DNA from 3 places in the Mesorhizobium sp. WSM4848 genome. Region 1 is predicted to be linked to each of the others. Evidence: riboswitches for the same ligand, from Rfam matches in the RefSeq annotation. Region 1 holds a riboswitch; each other region holds the start of a gene.
The links. A riboswitch is a leader RNA that binds a small molecule or an ion and turns the genes downstream of it on or off. The one in region 1 is predicted to bind S-adenosylmethionine.

Region 2: another riboswitch for S-adenosylmethionine. It lies ahead of AC0L16_RS16355 (O-succinylhomoserine sulfhydrylase); the one in region 1 lies ahead of metX (homoserine O-acetyltransferase MetX).
Region 3: another riboswitch for S-adenosylmethionine. It lies ahead of AC0L16_RS09645 (hypothetical protein); the one in region 1 lies ahead of metX (homoserine O-acetyltransferase MetX).

The regions. Positions count from the first base shown of each region.
Region 1 is NZ_JBVVPX010000015.1:98,929-103,676, reverse strand. It holds gene AC0L16_RS16105 (DUF1194 domain-containing protein) at 37-924, shown strand; gene metW (methionine biosynthesis protein MetW) at 1,007-1,621, opposite strand; gene metX (homoserine O-acetyltransferase MetX) at 1,680-2,849, opposite strand; SAM riboswitch at 2,969-3,046, opposite strand; gene hisC (histidinol-phosphate transaminase) at 3,218-4,327, shown strand; gene AC0L16_RS16085 (prephenate/arogenate dehydrogenase family protein) at 4,334-4,748, shown strand, end outside.
Region 2 is NZ_JBVVPX010000016.1:7,144-11,891, forward strand. It holds gene araD1 (AraD1 family protein) at 1-759, shown strand, start outside; gene AC0L16_RS16345 (ABC transporter substrate-binding protein) at 972-1,745, opposite strand; gene AC0L16_RS16350 (2'-deoxycytidine 5'-triphosphate deaminase) at 1,840-2,934, opposite strand; SAM riboswitch at 3,059-3,136, shown strand; gene AC0L16_RS16355 (O-succinylhomoserine sulfhydrylase) at 3,210-4,400, shown strand; gene AC0L16_RS16360 (ceramide glucosyltransferase) at 4,447-4,748, opposite strand, start outside.
Region 3 is NZ_JBVVPX010000007.1:100,525-105,272, reverse strand. It holds gene AC0L16_RS09655 (hypothetical protein) at 282-1,220, opposite strand; gene AC0L16_RS09650 (helix-turn-helix domain-containing protein) at 1,298-1,510, shown strand; gene AC0L16_RS09645 (hypothetical protein) at 2,297-2,641, opposite strand; SAM-I-IV-variant riboswitch at 2,641-2,731, opposite strand; gene AC0L16_RS09640 (hypothetical protein) at 3,609-4,337, shown strand; gene AC0L16_RS09635 (helix-turn-helix domain-containing protein) at 4,354-4,748, opposite strand, start outside.

The sequences.
Region 1 (4,748 bases):
TTGACGCGCTGAAAGCGCGTCCCGGTGAAGAGATTCATGCGACACGCTTTGAGTTTTTGTTTCGATGCTTGTCGATACCCCAAGACCGCTGCGCGCTTTTGGGCGACCTGCGTCAGCCTGCTTGCCTGCCTTGCCCGTGCCCAGGCAGCACCTTTGGCCGCGCCTGCCGACACCATTGCCGTGGACGTCGAACTGGTGCTGGCGGTCGACATCTCGCACTCGATGGACGAAAAGGAATTCGCCCTGCAGCGCGCCGGCTATGTCGAGGCGCTGCGCCACCCCGACTTCATCAATGCGGTGCGTTCGGGTGTGACCGGACGCATTGCGCTGGCCTATTTCGAATGGGCAGGCACCGTCCGCGACGATGCGGTCATTGCCTGGCAGGTCATCGACAATGCCGAGAGCGCCGAGGCATTCGCCGACAAGATCGAGGCGCGCCCGTTCAGGAGCTTTCGCGGCACCTCGATTTCCAGTGCGCTCGCCTTCGGCGCCAAGCTTTTGGATGGAGCCGCCTTCGACGCGACGCGCAGCGTCATCGACATTTCAGGCGATGGCCCCAACAATATCGGGATTCCGGTCACCACGACACGCGACGCCGCCGTGGCAAGAGGCATCGTCATCAATGGCCTGCCGATCCTGATCAGCCCGTCGCCCAGCTACAGCCATCTCGACCAATACTATGCCGAGTGCGTCACAGGCGGGCCAGGCTCCTTCGTGCTGCCGGTCTATGCCGCTTCGGAATTCGTGACCGCCATACGCCGCAAGCTGGTCCTCGAGGTCAGCGGTGTTGCCGATCCCAATGCCGGTCCCAATGCCGATTCCGGATCCGTCCCGGTCGATACGGCAGCACCGGTCGACTGTTTGCAAGGCGAGCGCGGTCGGCGGTTTTTCTCGGATCCGTATTTCCCGGAACTTGATCGCTAAACCTTGATGAATGGCGATCAGTCCTGGATGGTCTCCGGACTGAGGCAGGCGAGCGCCATATTGGCCGAAGAAGCGACGGCCGTTATCGCCTCAACAAAAACACCGCCTGCTGGCCAAAGAAATTCCAGAACCACCATGGCATCGAGAGGCCGATTTTCTGGCCATTGGCGTCGAGCGCGGTTGCCTTTTCCACCGTTGCGCCAAGCTCCTCGCAGAGATTGACGAAGTCGCGGATGGTGCAGAAATGGATGTTGGGCGTGTCGTACCAGGAATAGGGCAGGTCCTTGGTCACCGGCATCCGCCCTTCGACGAACAGCGAAAGACGCACCCGCCAATGGCCGAAATTGGGGAACGAGACGATGGCGTGCTTGCCGATCCTGAGCAATTCGTCGAGCACCAGCTTCGGGTTGCGGGTCGCCTGCAAGGTCTGCGACAGGACGACGAAATCAAAACCCTTGTCGGGATAGAATTTGAGGTCCTTGTCGGCGTCGCCCTGGATGACGGACAGGCCGCGCGCCACGCATTCGTTGACGCCGCGCTGCGACAGCTCCATCCCGCGGCCATCGACCTGCTTCGTCGCCTGCAGCAATTCGAGCAGCAGACCATCGCCGGAGCCGACGTCCAGCACCCGCGACTGCGGCGGGATGAGATCGGCGACGACTTCGAGGTCGACGCGCTGGGCGTGGTTGACACTCATGATCTTGGCTTTTGATTGGCGCATGATGCCAGTCCGGAAAGCCTGCAATCTTTCGGGGTCATGCGCTGAGCCCCCTGGCGCGGGCCGCCGAGGCGATGAAGCCGTTGATGGCGGCGAACAACTCCGGTTCGTCGAGCAGGAAGGCGTCGTGGCCGCGATCGGTCTCGATCTCGACGAAGGACACCGAGGCGCCGGCGGCGTTCAGCGCATGAACGACCGAGCGGCTCTCCTCGGTCGGGAACAGCCAGTCGCTGGTGAATGAGACCAGGCAGAAACGGGTCTTGGTGCTGGCAAAGGCGTCGGCGAGCCGGCCGCCATGGTCGGCGGCGAGGTCGAAATAGTCCATCGCCCTGGTCATGTAGAGATAGGAGTTGGCGTCGAAGCGGTCGACGAAGGTCATGCCCTGATGGCGCAGATAGCTCTCGATCTGGAAGTCTGCGTCGAAACCGAAGGTGAGCGCTTCACGGTCCTGCAGGTTGCGGCCAAATTTCCGGTGCAGGGCCGCCTCCGACAGATAGGTGATGTGAGCGGCCATGCGCGCCACGGCCAGTCCCTTTTCCGGGCGCTTGCCCTGCTCGAAATATTTGCCGCCATGCCAGTCGGGATCGGCCATCACCGCTTGCCGGCCGACCTCATGGAAGGCGATGTTCTGCGAGGAATGGCGCGCGCCGGTGGCGATCGGCAGCGCCGAGAAAACGCGCTCCGGATAGCTCGACGCCCATTGCAGCACCTGCATGCCGCCCATCGAGCCGCCGAGCACCGAGAACAGCTTTTCGATGCCGAAATGGTCGACCAGCATCAGCTGCGCCCGCACCATGTCGCGGATGGTGATGATCGGCAGGTCGAGCCCGTAGGGCTTGCCGGTGGCGGGATTGGTAGAGGCGGGGCCGGTCGAGCCGAGGCAGCCGCCGATGACGTTCGAGCAGATGACGAAGAAGCGGCTGGTGTCGATAATCTTGCCGGGGCCGATCAGCACTTCCCACCAGCCCGGCTTGCCGGTCACCGGATTGGTGCTGGCGACATGCTGGTCGCCGGTCAGCGCATGGCAGACAAGGATGGCGTTGGAGCGGGCGTCGTTGAGCGTGCCGTATGTCTTGTAGGCGATCTGGAACGGCGACAGCAGTGTGCCGGCATCGAGCTTGAGCGGCTTGTCGGCGCCGAAACGCAACACCGGGCTCGACGGCTCGACGGCCTCGTTGTTGGTTCTTTTCGTGTGCAGCGCGACCATCGCATCCTCTTACATCAACCCATCGCGTTTTCCGAAAGTCGATTGCGATTTTCGGATCGATGCGACTGTCCGGCCGGCTGCGGACAACTAAAAACCGGCATTGCCTTCGCAAAGCCGGTTACTGGATGCAAACGGCCCTTTAGCGAGTTGTTTAACGTGGCTGCAAGCCGACCGGCCAAATCACCACGGGATTTCGCCTTTCTTTAGGACCGGCGCGCCGCGGCGTCAACGGCCAGTCACGCACGATCATTGCCGCCTCTCGACATTCCGGGCCACGGCTTGTATTTCCGCGGCGGCTTCCAGTGTGGCGGATTCGAAATTCGCATCGCGTTGGAGCAGCGGAAGCGTTCTCGACGGATTTTTGCAATATGAACCAGGCATCGGATCAGGCACGTCCAACGCCCCGCGCGGGGATCATGGACATCGAAGCCTATGTGCCGGGCAAAAGCACGGCGCCAGCCGGCGTTGCCAAGGTCCACAAACTGTCGTCGAACGAGAACCCGCTCGGCCCCTCGCCGAAGGCGATAGAAGCCGCGCGCGACGTCGCGGCCAAGCTCGACATCTATCCCGACGGCACCGCAAGGCGCCTGCGGGAGGCAATCGCCGAGGTGCATGGCCTCAACCCGGCGAACATCGTCTGTTCCAATGGTTCCGACGAGATTCTTGGCCTGCTTGCGCAGACCTATCTCGCGCCCGGCGACGAGGCTGTGATCACCGAGCACGGCTTCATGGTCTATAAGATCTACATCCAGTCGGCAGGTGCTGTCCCGGTCTCGGTCAAGGAAACCAATGAACGCGCCGACGTCGATGCGATCCTCGCTGCGGTGACGCCGCGTACCAGGATCATCTTCCTCGCCAATCCCAACAACCCGACCGGCACCTATTTGCCGTTCCAGGAGGTGCGCCGCCTGCATGCCGGCCTGCCTCGAAACGTGCTTCTGGTGCTGGATGCAGCCTATGCCGAATATGTCCGCCGCAACGACTATGAAGCCGGCGTCGAACTGGTGGCTGGTGCGGAAAACGTGGTCATGACCCGCACCTTCTCCAAGCTTGGCCTCGGTGGCGCGCGGATCGGCTGGATGTACGCACCGATGCATGTCATCGACGCGATCAACCGCGTGCGGGGTCCCTTCAACGTCAACGCGACGGCGATCGAGGCCGGCATTGCCGCGATCCGCGACCGCGCCCATGTCGAGCGCAGCGTGGCGCATAACGAGACCTGGCTGACCTGGGTGAGTGAGGAGTTGACCAGGCTCGGACTGCGGGTGACGCCGAGCGTCGGCAATTTCGTCCTCATCCACTTTCCCGAGGACCAAAAGCGTTCGGCGGCGGCTGCGGACGATTACCTCTGCGCGCGCGGCTACATATTGCGGCGCGTTTCCGGTTACGGCTTCCCGAATGCGCTGCGCATGAGCATCGGCACCGAAGAGGCCAATCGCGGCGTTGTCGCCGCCCTCGCGACATTTCTGAAAAGCTAGAACACCATGACATCACCGATGTTCGAAAAGATCGCGCTGGTCGGCATCGGCCTGATCGGCTCGTCGCTGGCCCGCGTCATCCATCGCGACGGCCTCGCCGGTCACGTCGCCATCGCGACGCGCAGCGAAACGACACTGGCGCGGGCGCGCGAACTCGGCCTCGGCTCCTCTTACACGACTGACGCGAAACAGGCGGTCGGCGATGCCGACCTGGTCATCGTTTCGGTGCCGGTCGGCTCTTCGGGCGAGGTCGCCGAGGAAATCGCACCGGCGCTGAAGCAGGGCGCCATCCTCACCGATGTCGGCTCGACCAAGGCGTCGGTCATTGCGCAGATGCAGCCGCATGTGCCTGCCGGCGTGCATTTCATTCCCGGCCATCCGCTGGCCGGCACTGAAAAATCGGGTCCGGACGCCGGCTTTG
Region 2 (4,748 bases), on a different contig from region 1:
CCGGCGCATCTCCACCTCACCGGCACCGGGCTGACACATCTCGGCTCCGCCGCGACCCGCGATTCCATGCACAAGAAGCTCAGCAGCGATGGCGAAGAGCAGCTCACCGATTCCATGAAGATGTTCCGCATGGGGCTGGAGGGCGGCAAACCGGCCAAGGGCCAGACCGGCGTGCAGCCGGAATGGTTCTACAAGGGCAACGGCACCATGGCAGTGGCGCCAGGTGCGGCACTTCTGTCGCCCGCCTTCGCCGAGGATGCCGGCGAGGAGCCGGAAGTCGCCGGCATCTATGTCATCGGTGACGACGGCGTCCCGTTCCGCGTCGGCTTCACGCTGTCAAACGAGTTCTCCGATCACGTCACCGAGCGCGTGAATTATCTTTTCCTCGCGCATTCCAAGCTGCGCAACGCTTCGTTCGGACCGGAGATCCTGATCGGCGACCTGCCGTCCGACGTCAGGGGTTCCTCGCGCATCCTGCGCGACGGCCAGCTGCTGTGGGAAAAACCGTTCCTGTCGGGCGAGGCGAACATGTCGCACACCATCGCCAATCTCGAACATCACCACTTCAAATATTCGGCCTTCCGCCAGCCGGGCGACGTGCATGTGCACATGTTCGGCACCGCGACATTGTCCTTCGCCGACGGCGTCAGGACCGAGGCCGGCGACGTCTTCGAGATCGAGGCCAGGGATTTCGGCCTGCCGCTGCGCAACCCGCTTGAAATCGAGCAGCCGGTGAAGGTGGCGGTGAAGGCGCTTTGAACGGTCATTGACGGCGTGATCTCCCCCCTTGTGGGGGAGATGGCCGGCAGGCCAGAGGGGGGCGCTGTCCCGCCAGCGTCTCAAAACGAATAATTATGCCTCAGGTTGCCGCAGGTTGCCGCAAGGTGCCTGCCAAGTTGGTGATCCTTCGCGCCCCCCTCTGCCCTGCCGGGCATCTCCCCCACGAGGGGGGAGATTGGCAGCTCGACCTCTCAATAAATATCGAAATCGAAATATTTGGCCTGGATCTTCTTGTAGGTGCCGTCGGCGACGATCGCGTCGATCGCGGCGTTGAGCTTTTCGCGCAGCGCATTGTCTTCCTTGCGCACGGCGATGCCGGCTTCGGTCTCCGTGCCCTTGACGTCGCCGACCATCTTGCAGCAGCCGTCGCTCGATTTCTTCATCCAGTCCATCAGCACGAATTTGTCTGAAAGGACGGCATCGAGACGGCCGTTCATCAGGTCGGCGACCGCCTCCTCCTGGGTCGGGTAGAGCTTCGCCTCGGCGCCTGCCTTGCTATAGACATCCTGGGCATAGTCGGCCTGGGTGGTCGAAGCCTGCGCGCCGACTATCTTGCCGGCGAGTGCCGCCGGTTCGGTCGAGGCAATATCGCTGTCCTTCAGGGCCACCAGCGAAAGCGGCGTCGTATAGTATTTGTTGGTGAAGGAGACCTGTTTCTTGCGCTCCTCGGTGATGCTCATGGACGCGATGATGGCGTCGAATTTTTTGGCCTGGAGCGCCGGGATCATGCCGTCCCAGTCCTGCGTGACAAGTTCGCATTCGACCTTCATCTGAGCGCAAAGCGCATTGGTGATGTCGATGTCGAAGCCGACGAGCTTGCCATCCGCGGTGATGGTGTTGAACGGCGGATAGGCGCCTTCAGTGGCGATCTTCAATTTTTCCTGTGCTTGCGCCGACAGGGACCCGGCTGACATCGCCAGCATGACGGCTGTTGCTGCCGATGCGATCCATCTTGAAATCTGCATTTTTTGTTCCCCTTGTTCCAACCGTATTGACGGCTAAGACAGCCAAGCACGACCCGGTAAGGTCAGGCAAGCATGGTCTGATCATAGCGGGCGATTAGCGCGCCGCGCGAAAATGCTTGGACAGTTTCAGGCCCTGTGCCTGATAGTTCGAGCCGAGATCTGTGCCGTAGAGTGCCTGCGGCCGCTTCAGCATGTGCTCGTAGACCAGCCGTCCGACGATCTGGCCGTGATCGAGGATGAACGGCACTTCGTGGCTGCGCACCTCGAGCACGGCCCGGCTGCCGGTGCCGCCCGACGCCGAATGGCCGAAACCAGGATCGAAGAAACCGGCATAGTGGACGCGGAATTCGCCGACCAGCGGATCGAAGGGCGTCATCTCGGCGGCATAGAGCGGCGGCACATGCACCGCTTCCTGGCTGACGAGGATATAAAATTCGTCCGGATCGAGCACCAGTTCGCCGGCACCGCTCTTATAGAGCGGCTCCCAGAAATCGACGACATCCTGCGCGGCGCGCTTATCGACATCGACCAGGCCGGTGTGGTGCTTGCCGCGGTAGCCGACCAGCCCGTCCTTGTCGCCATCGAGGTCGATCGACAGTGCGATGCCGCCGCCGGAAATGTTCGGCGGCTCGGTGGCGACGAGCGTCTCGGCACGATGCAATTCGTGCAGCTCGCTTTCCGACAAAAGCGCATTGCCGGTACGGAACCGGATCTGCGACAGCCGCGAGCCGGCGCGGACGACGATCGGAAAGGTGCGCGGGCTGACTTCGAGATAGAGCGCGCCGTTGTAGCCGGCAGCGATCTTGTCGAACTCGTGGCCGCGATCGGTCATCACCCGGGTGAAGATGTCGAGCCGTCCGGTCGAGCTCTTCGGGTTGGCCGAGGCGGAAATGCTTGCCGGAAGCGCCAGGCTCTCGAGCAGCGGCACGATATAGACGCAGCCCGTCTCCAATACCGCACCATCGGCGAGATTGATTTCGTGCAGCTTAAGGCGGTCGAGTTTTTCAGCAACCCTGTGGTTGGGGCCGGGCAGGAAGGAGGCGCGCACCCGCCAGGCCTTGTCGCCAAGCCTGAGGTCGAGGCTGGCCGGCTGGACCTGGTCGGAGTCGAGCGCGCGCTCTGACTTCAGCGCGCCCGACTGGTACAGCGCGGAAATATCCTGATCCGGAAGAATGCCTGTCTGCCGCAAAGTCTGGCTCCGCTCGAAGGCCGGGCGTGTCTCGTCTTGTCGCAGGTCCTTGCCGCGGAACCCGCTGGTACAAACCTCTTAATCATGCCGGCAATTGACGCAAGCGCGGTGCAGGTCTAAAGGATCGTTATCCCGTGGTGATTTGGCCGGTCGGCTTGCAGCCACGTTAAACAAGTCGCTAAAGGACCGTCGGGCCGAAAGGCCGTATGGACCGGTTGCGACTTTCGCGGCCGGTTTTTTTGTGTTTGGACCATTTTTGTGTTTGGAACAAGGTGATGACGAGCAACACGCGCAACTGGAAGCCTCAGACCGCCCTCGTGCATGCAGGAACGCTGCGTTCCGGCTTCGGCGAGACCTCCGAGGCGATGTATCTCACGCAAGGCTATGTCTACGACACGGCGCAGGCGGCGGAAGCCCGCTTCAAGGGCGAGGAACCGGGCTTCATCTATTCGCGCTATGCCAATCCGACGGTCGACATGTTCGAGAAGCGCATGTGTGCGCTGGAAGGCGCCGAAGATGCCCGCGCCACCGCATCCGGCATGGCGGCGGTGACAGCGGCGTTGCTGTGCAGTGCCCGGGCCGGCGACCACATCGTGGCGGCGCGCGCGCTGTTTGGCTCCTGTCGCTGGGTGGTCGAGACGCTGGCGCCGAAATACGGCATCGAGGCGACGCTGGTCGACGGCACCGAAATCGCCAATTGGGAAAAGGCGGTCAGGCCCAACACCAAGTTGTTCTTCCTTGAAAGCCCGACCAATCCAACCCTGGAGGTCGTCGACATCGCAGCCGTAGCCTCGCTTGCCGATTCAATCGGCGCGCGGCTGATCGTCGACAACGTCTTTGCCACGCCCTTGCAGCAGAAGCCGTTGCAGCTCGGCGCCCATATCGTCGTCTATTCGGCGACCAAGCACATCGACGGCCAGGGGCGCTGCCTCGGCGGCATCATCCTGTCGGACAAGAAGTGGATCGACGAGAATTTGCACGACTACTTCCGCCACACCGGTCCCAGCCTATCGCCCTTCAATGCCTGGACGCTGCTGAAGGGCCTTGAGACGCTGCCGCTGCGCGTGCGCCAGCAGACGGAAAGTGCCGGCCGGATCGCTGACTTCCTCGCCGAGCGATCGGAAATTGTCCGCGTCATCTATCCCGGCCGCGCCGATCACCCGCAGGCGGCGGTCGTCAAGAAGCAGATGTCGGGCGGCTCAACGCTGATCTGCCTCGACGTCAAGGGCGGCAAGCAGGCCGCCTTCGCCTTCCAGAACGCGCTCGATGTCGTGCTGATCTCCAACAATCTCGGTGACGCCAAGAGCCTGATCACCCATCCGGCAACGACGACACACAAGAATCTGAGCGACGAGGCGCGGGCCGAACTTGGCATCGGGCCAGGCACGCTCAGGCTGTCCGTCGGACTGGAGGACACCGACGACCTGCTCGAAGACATCGAGCAGGCCTTGAAAGCCGCTGGATAGGGATACGCGCCGAAGCGCTGCGCTCTGATCTGCAAAGCAGGCGCGGTCAGGCGCCCGACGGCGTCTCTTCCAATTCCGCAACGGCGCCGGTGTGGATGGTCATCGTGTTGCCGCGCCAGTCGACGGCACCGCTGAGCCAGCCGCGCACCCAGATGGCGGGAAGCATCACGTCCCGCGCAACCATCGCCGGGATCATGCGCAGCGACAGGTGCCAGCCCTTGGCCGAGGCGAGAGCGCATTCCGGCAGATAGGCGACGATCAGCACGGCGATGGCGGTAGCCGGCAGGCTGAAGCCGCTGCCTACTGCCGCAACCAGCGCAAGCGCCAGCGGCGGCGCCGCTCCGATCA
Region 3 (4,748 bases), on a different contig from region 1:
GCTGTGTCGCCGGATCGAAATGCCGATGAGAGCCGTGAGCCGCAGTATAAGTTCGTCGCGCGTCTCCTCTTTGGCACTATCGTTGATAACGCGAACGAATGCAGCGATGATGGGACAGACACCCACTGGCCGATCGGTGTGGGGTGCCCCCGACAGCCACGCGACCATCTCTATCGCGCAAGTCCCCTCATCTCTCGATGCATGGCTGCCTGCGCTTAGATGTAATCGCGTTCCGGTCGAGCTGACTGCATCGTCGACTGATTTGGACAAAAGCTGGTCCCCTATTTCCGGAAAGCGTTGTCAAGCCATGACAGGAGCATGCAAAGTATACCGTTCAGATACGCCCATCTGACCAAAGCCTTGAGCTGCTCCTCCAACCCGGCCTTGGAACGCAGGGTCACCCGAGGAATACCTTCCATCGGGGGCAACCCTGCGAACCTGATTTGGGCCGGGATGAAGCGATCGGTCAAACCTCCCCAGTCGGCATTTGGATCGAGTCCGAAGGATTCTATGGCATTGTCGATGACGGTAATTGCGAACTCCGCAATGTGACCCCGGTCGGTGAATTTCTTGATTTCGATCAACGATGGCTCATAGAACAAATTTCTCTCGGTCGAAAAGCACGAGCCCAGCTGATATGCGGTCGCTGCCCAGGCCGTGCCTTCTACAACACGCACCGTAGAGTTCGGAAGAAATGCGACCGGCTGCAGCTCTTCGCCAAGCGGGTTTTTCTCACTAATGAGCGTACCTCTGCCTTTGGCCCCGACTGGCAACTCGGTCCATGTCTGTTGCGCGAGTTGAATCCGTCGTTTTGCAGTGACTACCGCTCGTAGCGCCTTTACTGCGTCGTCGGCGAAGAATGCAAACGTTGGAAGTCGGACGAATTCATCCATTCTCTCGCGCTGCTGCCGATGAAGCACTTGATCGAGTTGATCGAACATCTCCCCAACGGCGCGTTCGCGTTGCTGTTGCTGCTTGTCGACGCCTTTGGGTGACATCACCGAACGAAACATCGTTTGACCGAACTGCACGTCGGCTTCGGCACCTAATGTTAACCGCAGAAAATATCTGAATGTGGAACCGGGGAAGAGAAGCGGCATCCTCTTCGAATTCCAAACCGTCCACATTTCATCGGATGATCCGACCGAGACTTCGAAGAACTTGAGGCTTGTCGCATCCATCAAGTCGACATCGGGCCGCTTGCGTTTTATTCCCCACACTGCGCGCATCCCCCAGATATTTCTAACGTGCACTATAGTGCGTCGCACTATAGTGCACAAAACGGCACGCATGCCAAATGGACATGCGTCAGCTCGTTGCGAAGAACGTGAAACGCTGCCGCATCGCGGCCGGCCTCACGCAGCACGAGGTAGCGGCGAAGATGGGCGTCGATCGCGCCTATGTCAGCGGGCTGGAAATGGGGAAGAGAAACCCGACGGTTATCACGCTCTGGCAGATCGCGGAGGCGATCGGTGTCAGGCCGGTCGATCTACTGGCGGAAGATGATTAGGCGTCGGCCTCAAGGCCAGGCGAGCTCATCAAGATGATATTCTCATAGGTCCAAGAGCGCCGCCTCAGCCTCTGCCGCTGCGTCCATCGCCTTCTCAAACAGTCGGAAGTAAGTTCGCCACCACATGCGCGCCGGCTTCTCCGGAAAGGCTGTGTAGGTACCGAGCGCACCACCTAGCCTTTTTCGTACTTTGTCCGACCGTCGAGCCGCTCGATCCCAAGTGCGTTCCTGCTGGCACCGGTAGGTCAGACGGTGGCAGGTGCCGGCACAGGAAGTAAGTTCCTTTCTTGTAGAGCTTGCCGACCCCGCGGCCGCATCGCCGGCCGTCAACCCCGGCGCGCACGAAGAGAGGCCCTGTCACTTTGGCGGATCGCGGCACGCTTTCAAGTCCGACGGAGTAGTCCACATCCAGAGGGCCAGCGCGGTACGTCAGTCGCAGTCGGCCCGGAAGGGCTTGAATGCTAACCTGGAGGGTGTTCTCGCTGGACATCCGCCAGCTGACGAAAATATGGCGCCCTGGGACGAGGCAGCCAGCCCGGCGGACCCAGTTCACATCAATCGAGGGATACCGCTCGACGGTGTCAGTGCTGAAGCCCGGTGGCCTCCTTACGTGCCAGACGTCCGCCCGGCGCCAGAGGTATTACGGCGAAAGCGAGCAGGCGATAGTGTGCGTGAGATCGCTCGCAACTATAACGTCAGCGCAAGCACGATCAGTCGCCTGAAGGTTTGCTAGCGCGGCACGGATATTAGGCAATCGCGTTAGGCTGCCCCTTAGGCATCGCGCGTTTATCGAGCACTTGCTCTCTGTCGGTCCGCACGTACCTTCAAATTTGAAAATGCCTTAGGAACACGGGGGCAACTGTTGTTCGGAATTTGACGAAATAATTCATCTTGGATTTCAGGGCTCAGCCATCGCTCCACATCATCAATAGACGTCTCAACAGCATCGGACAGATTTTGCGGCGCACCGTGCTCCCTTAAGAAATCAAGCACCAATGTTAGCTCGCCCACAGTAATCATCACACCTTTGGTCTCATCAATTTGCGTGGCCTCGAAGCGTTCGAATGGCTTAGTTGTGCTGACCAGCTGTTGGATAAAATCAGCTATATCTATTTCTCGGATTTTGCGCACTGGGTTGTTCCTTTTGCCGTAGCCGCATCTTCTTTCGCCACCTTTCAGGAGCAGGTTGGCAGGCGACTAGCGCCGTTCTTGATGCAAAAAAATGTTACAACGGATACCGTTAAGTAGCAAGCGAGAAGAGGCTAAAATTCCTATAATTTGCAATAAGTCGTGTTGAGCAATGCGCCACGTATACGCTTTGGGCCAAACATTAGGCGCCCCGGCTGAATCGTCATCTTATCAGCGTCGTCCAAAACAGGCTTGGCGACTGGGTGACACGCCGAGTAAGCCCTTGGGGCCGACATCGACTATGCGATGCTAATCAAGCAGTGCGGCGAGCCGGCAGGCAAGAAGACTCCAGAACGCCTATCGAGCGCCAGTCTTGGGCAGTGTTGCGGCCGAACAACTCGACATATACCGCCGTGGTGTACTAGCAGGCACCACCAAGTTTCGACACCACGCATGGTGCCCTACAAGTACCTTTGAATGGGCGGCCGTTTGGGAGCTTAATATGTGCGATGGCCGCGGGCGCGAATGTTCTAGCTCCAGAATTCGCGACACTATGTACGCTGGTTTGTACGTAAAAGAGCAACAGCCTTGGTTTGCCTATGTAAGCTCAGGGGCGATGTCGGAGGCTCGCTCCGCCTAACTGTCGGCTGAGGCTGGGATGCCAGGGCGTTAGCTGCGGGCATGTTGGAACCCTCGGATGGTACAATTATTGGACAGCGTATCACATTGCCGTTAAGAACTGATTGTTTTGTTACATTTTCTATGTCCGACCGCGTTCAAATTTGCGCCTTATAGGGGCGCACTTGTGCGGTTTTTGGTTAAAGCCCCGGAATTGTTTTTCTGCTAAATCGGCAGTTGTTCGAACTTTCACTCTTGCCTTTGGCTGGTGTCATCGGTCGGACTGCAACGGTAACAAGCACAGCCTCTGCCATGAGGCAGCACGGCGAAAATGCCAAGGAGGAGGCACCGCATGACTACCCTGACCGAAAAAACGCTGACCAGCCTAGCGAGTGAATTCCGCCTCTCTCCTGGCAAACATTCCTCTCCCGCCGAGGGCATGTGTGCCATGGAATTGGTGGCCTTCCTCGATGGTGGCCGTCACACGGATCAACCGCGGTGTACCTGCGAACTCGTCAGTGCTTTCGTGCGCAGCATCAACGACAACATGCCGGACGATGTCCGCCACAAGCTGCTGCCCTATCTGCCGCGTCTGATCGGCACCGTTTCCGAAAACCTCGAGCAGGAGCGGCATGAATACTTCGCCTGGCAGACAATCCGCGTTTTCGCACCGGCCGCACTCCGTGCCCAGGGCTATCGACGATTTGCACGGGTACTACAGAACGCAGAGACGTTGCGGAGCGCGCGAGCCATTGCGGACACCGTGCGGCGTGGGGTCGCCAGGAAGGAAACGGACGATACGCTCACACCCGCAGCGCTCGCGGTCCACCATGCTGGGCGTGCGGCGGGCGCCGCCATGTGGTTCGCCAATCATCAAGACGATTTCCTGAAGGGAGCAAGTTCGATCACGCCCTATTCGGCATGCGCGGAGGCGGCGGCGAGCGCAGCATTCCAAGCGCACCGGGCGGGCACGGCTGAGGTATGGGACAGGGCGCTTGACGTGCTCGCAGGCGTGCTGTCGATCGGTTCAACCGAAAGGGGATCGGCTATGGTTGCGGGGTCTGCAGTCGGCGCTCTTTGAGGGGTTATTCTCCGCATCACCATTCGGAACGCGGGTCGTCGAGAGGCAGCGCCTCGCCGTCGGGCTCTTCCTGCCACGATTGCAGCTCGTCGGGCTCGGGCGGCTGGCCCCGAGCGGCGCGCCGCTCGGAGAGGCGGCTGCGGGGCTCGTCAGGGTCTGGAGGCTCCGGACTAGCTGGAAGTGGCAAACGGTGGCGGGCGGGGCTACTAGGCGGCTCAGCGGGCCTGTCTATCGGGTTGGCGAGGCCGAGCTGCTTCGCAAGCTCCAAAGCTGCTTCGTGCTCGGCTGCGGTGAGGCGGTCGCACTCTCGCCGCTCGTCGGCGGCAAGGGCCAGCTGCCATTCGGTCTGACCCGCCGCGCGGAGCGCCCTTCCTTCAGCAAGCGCGTCTTTGAACTCGGGATAGGCCAGAC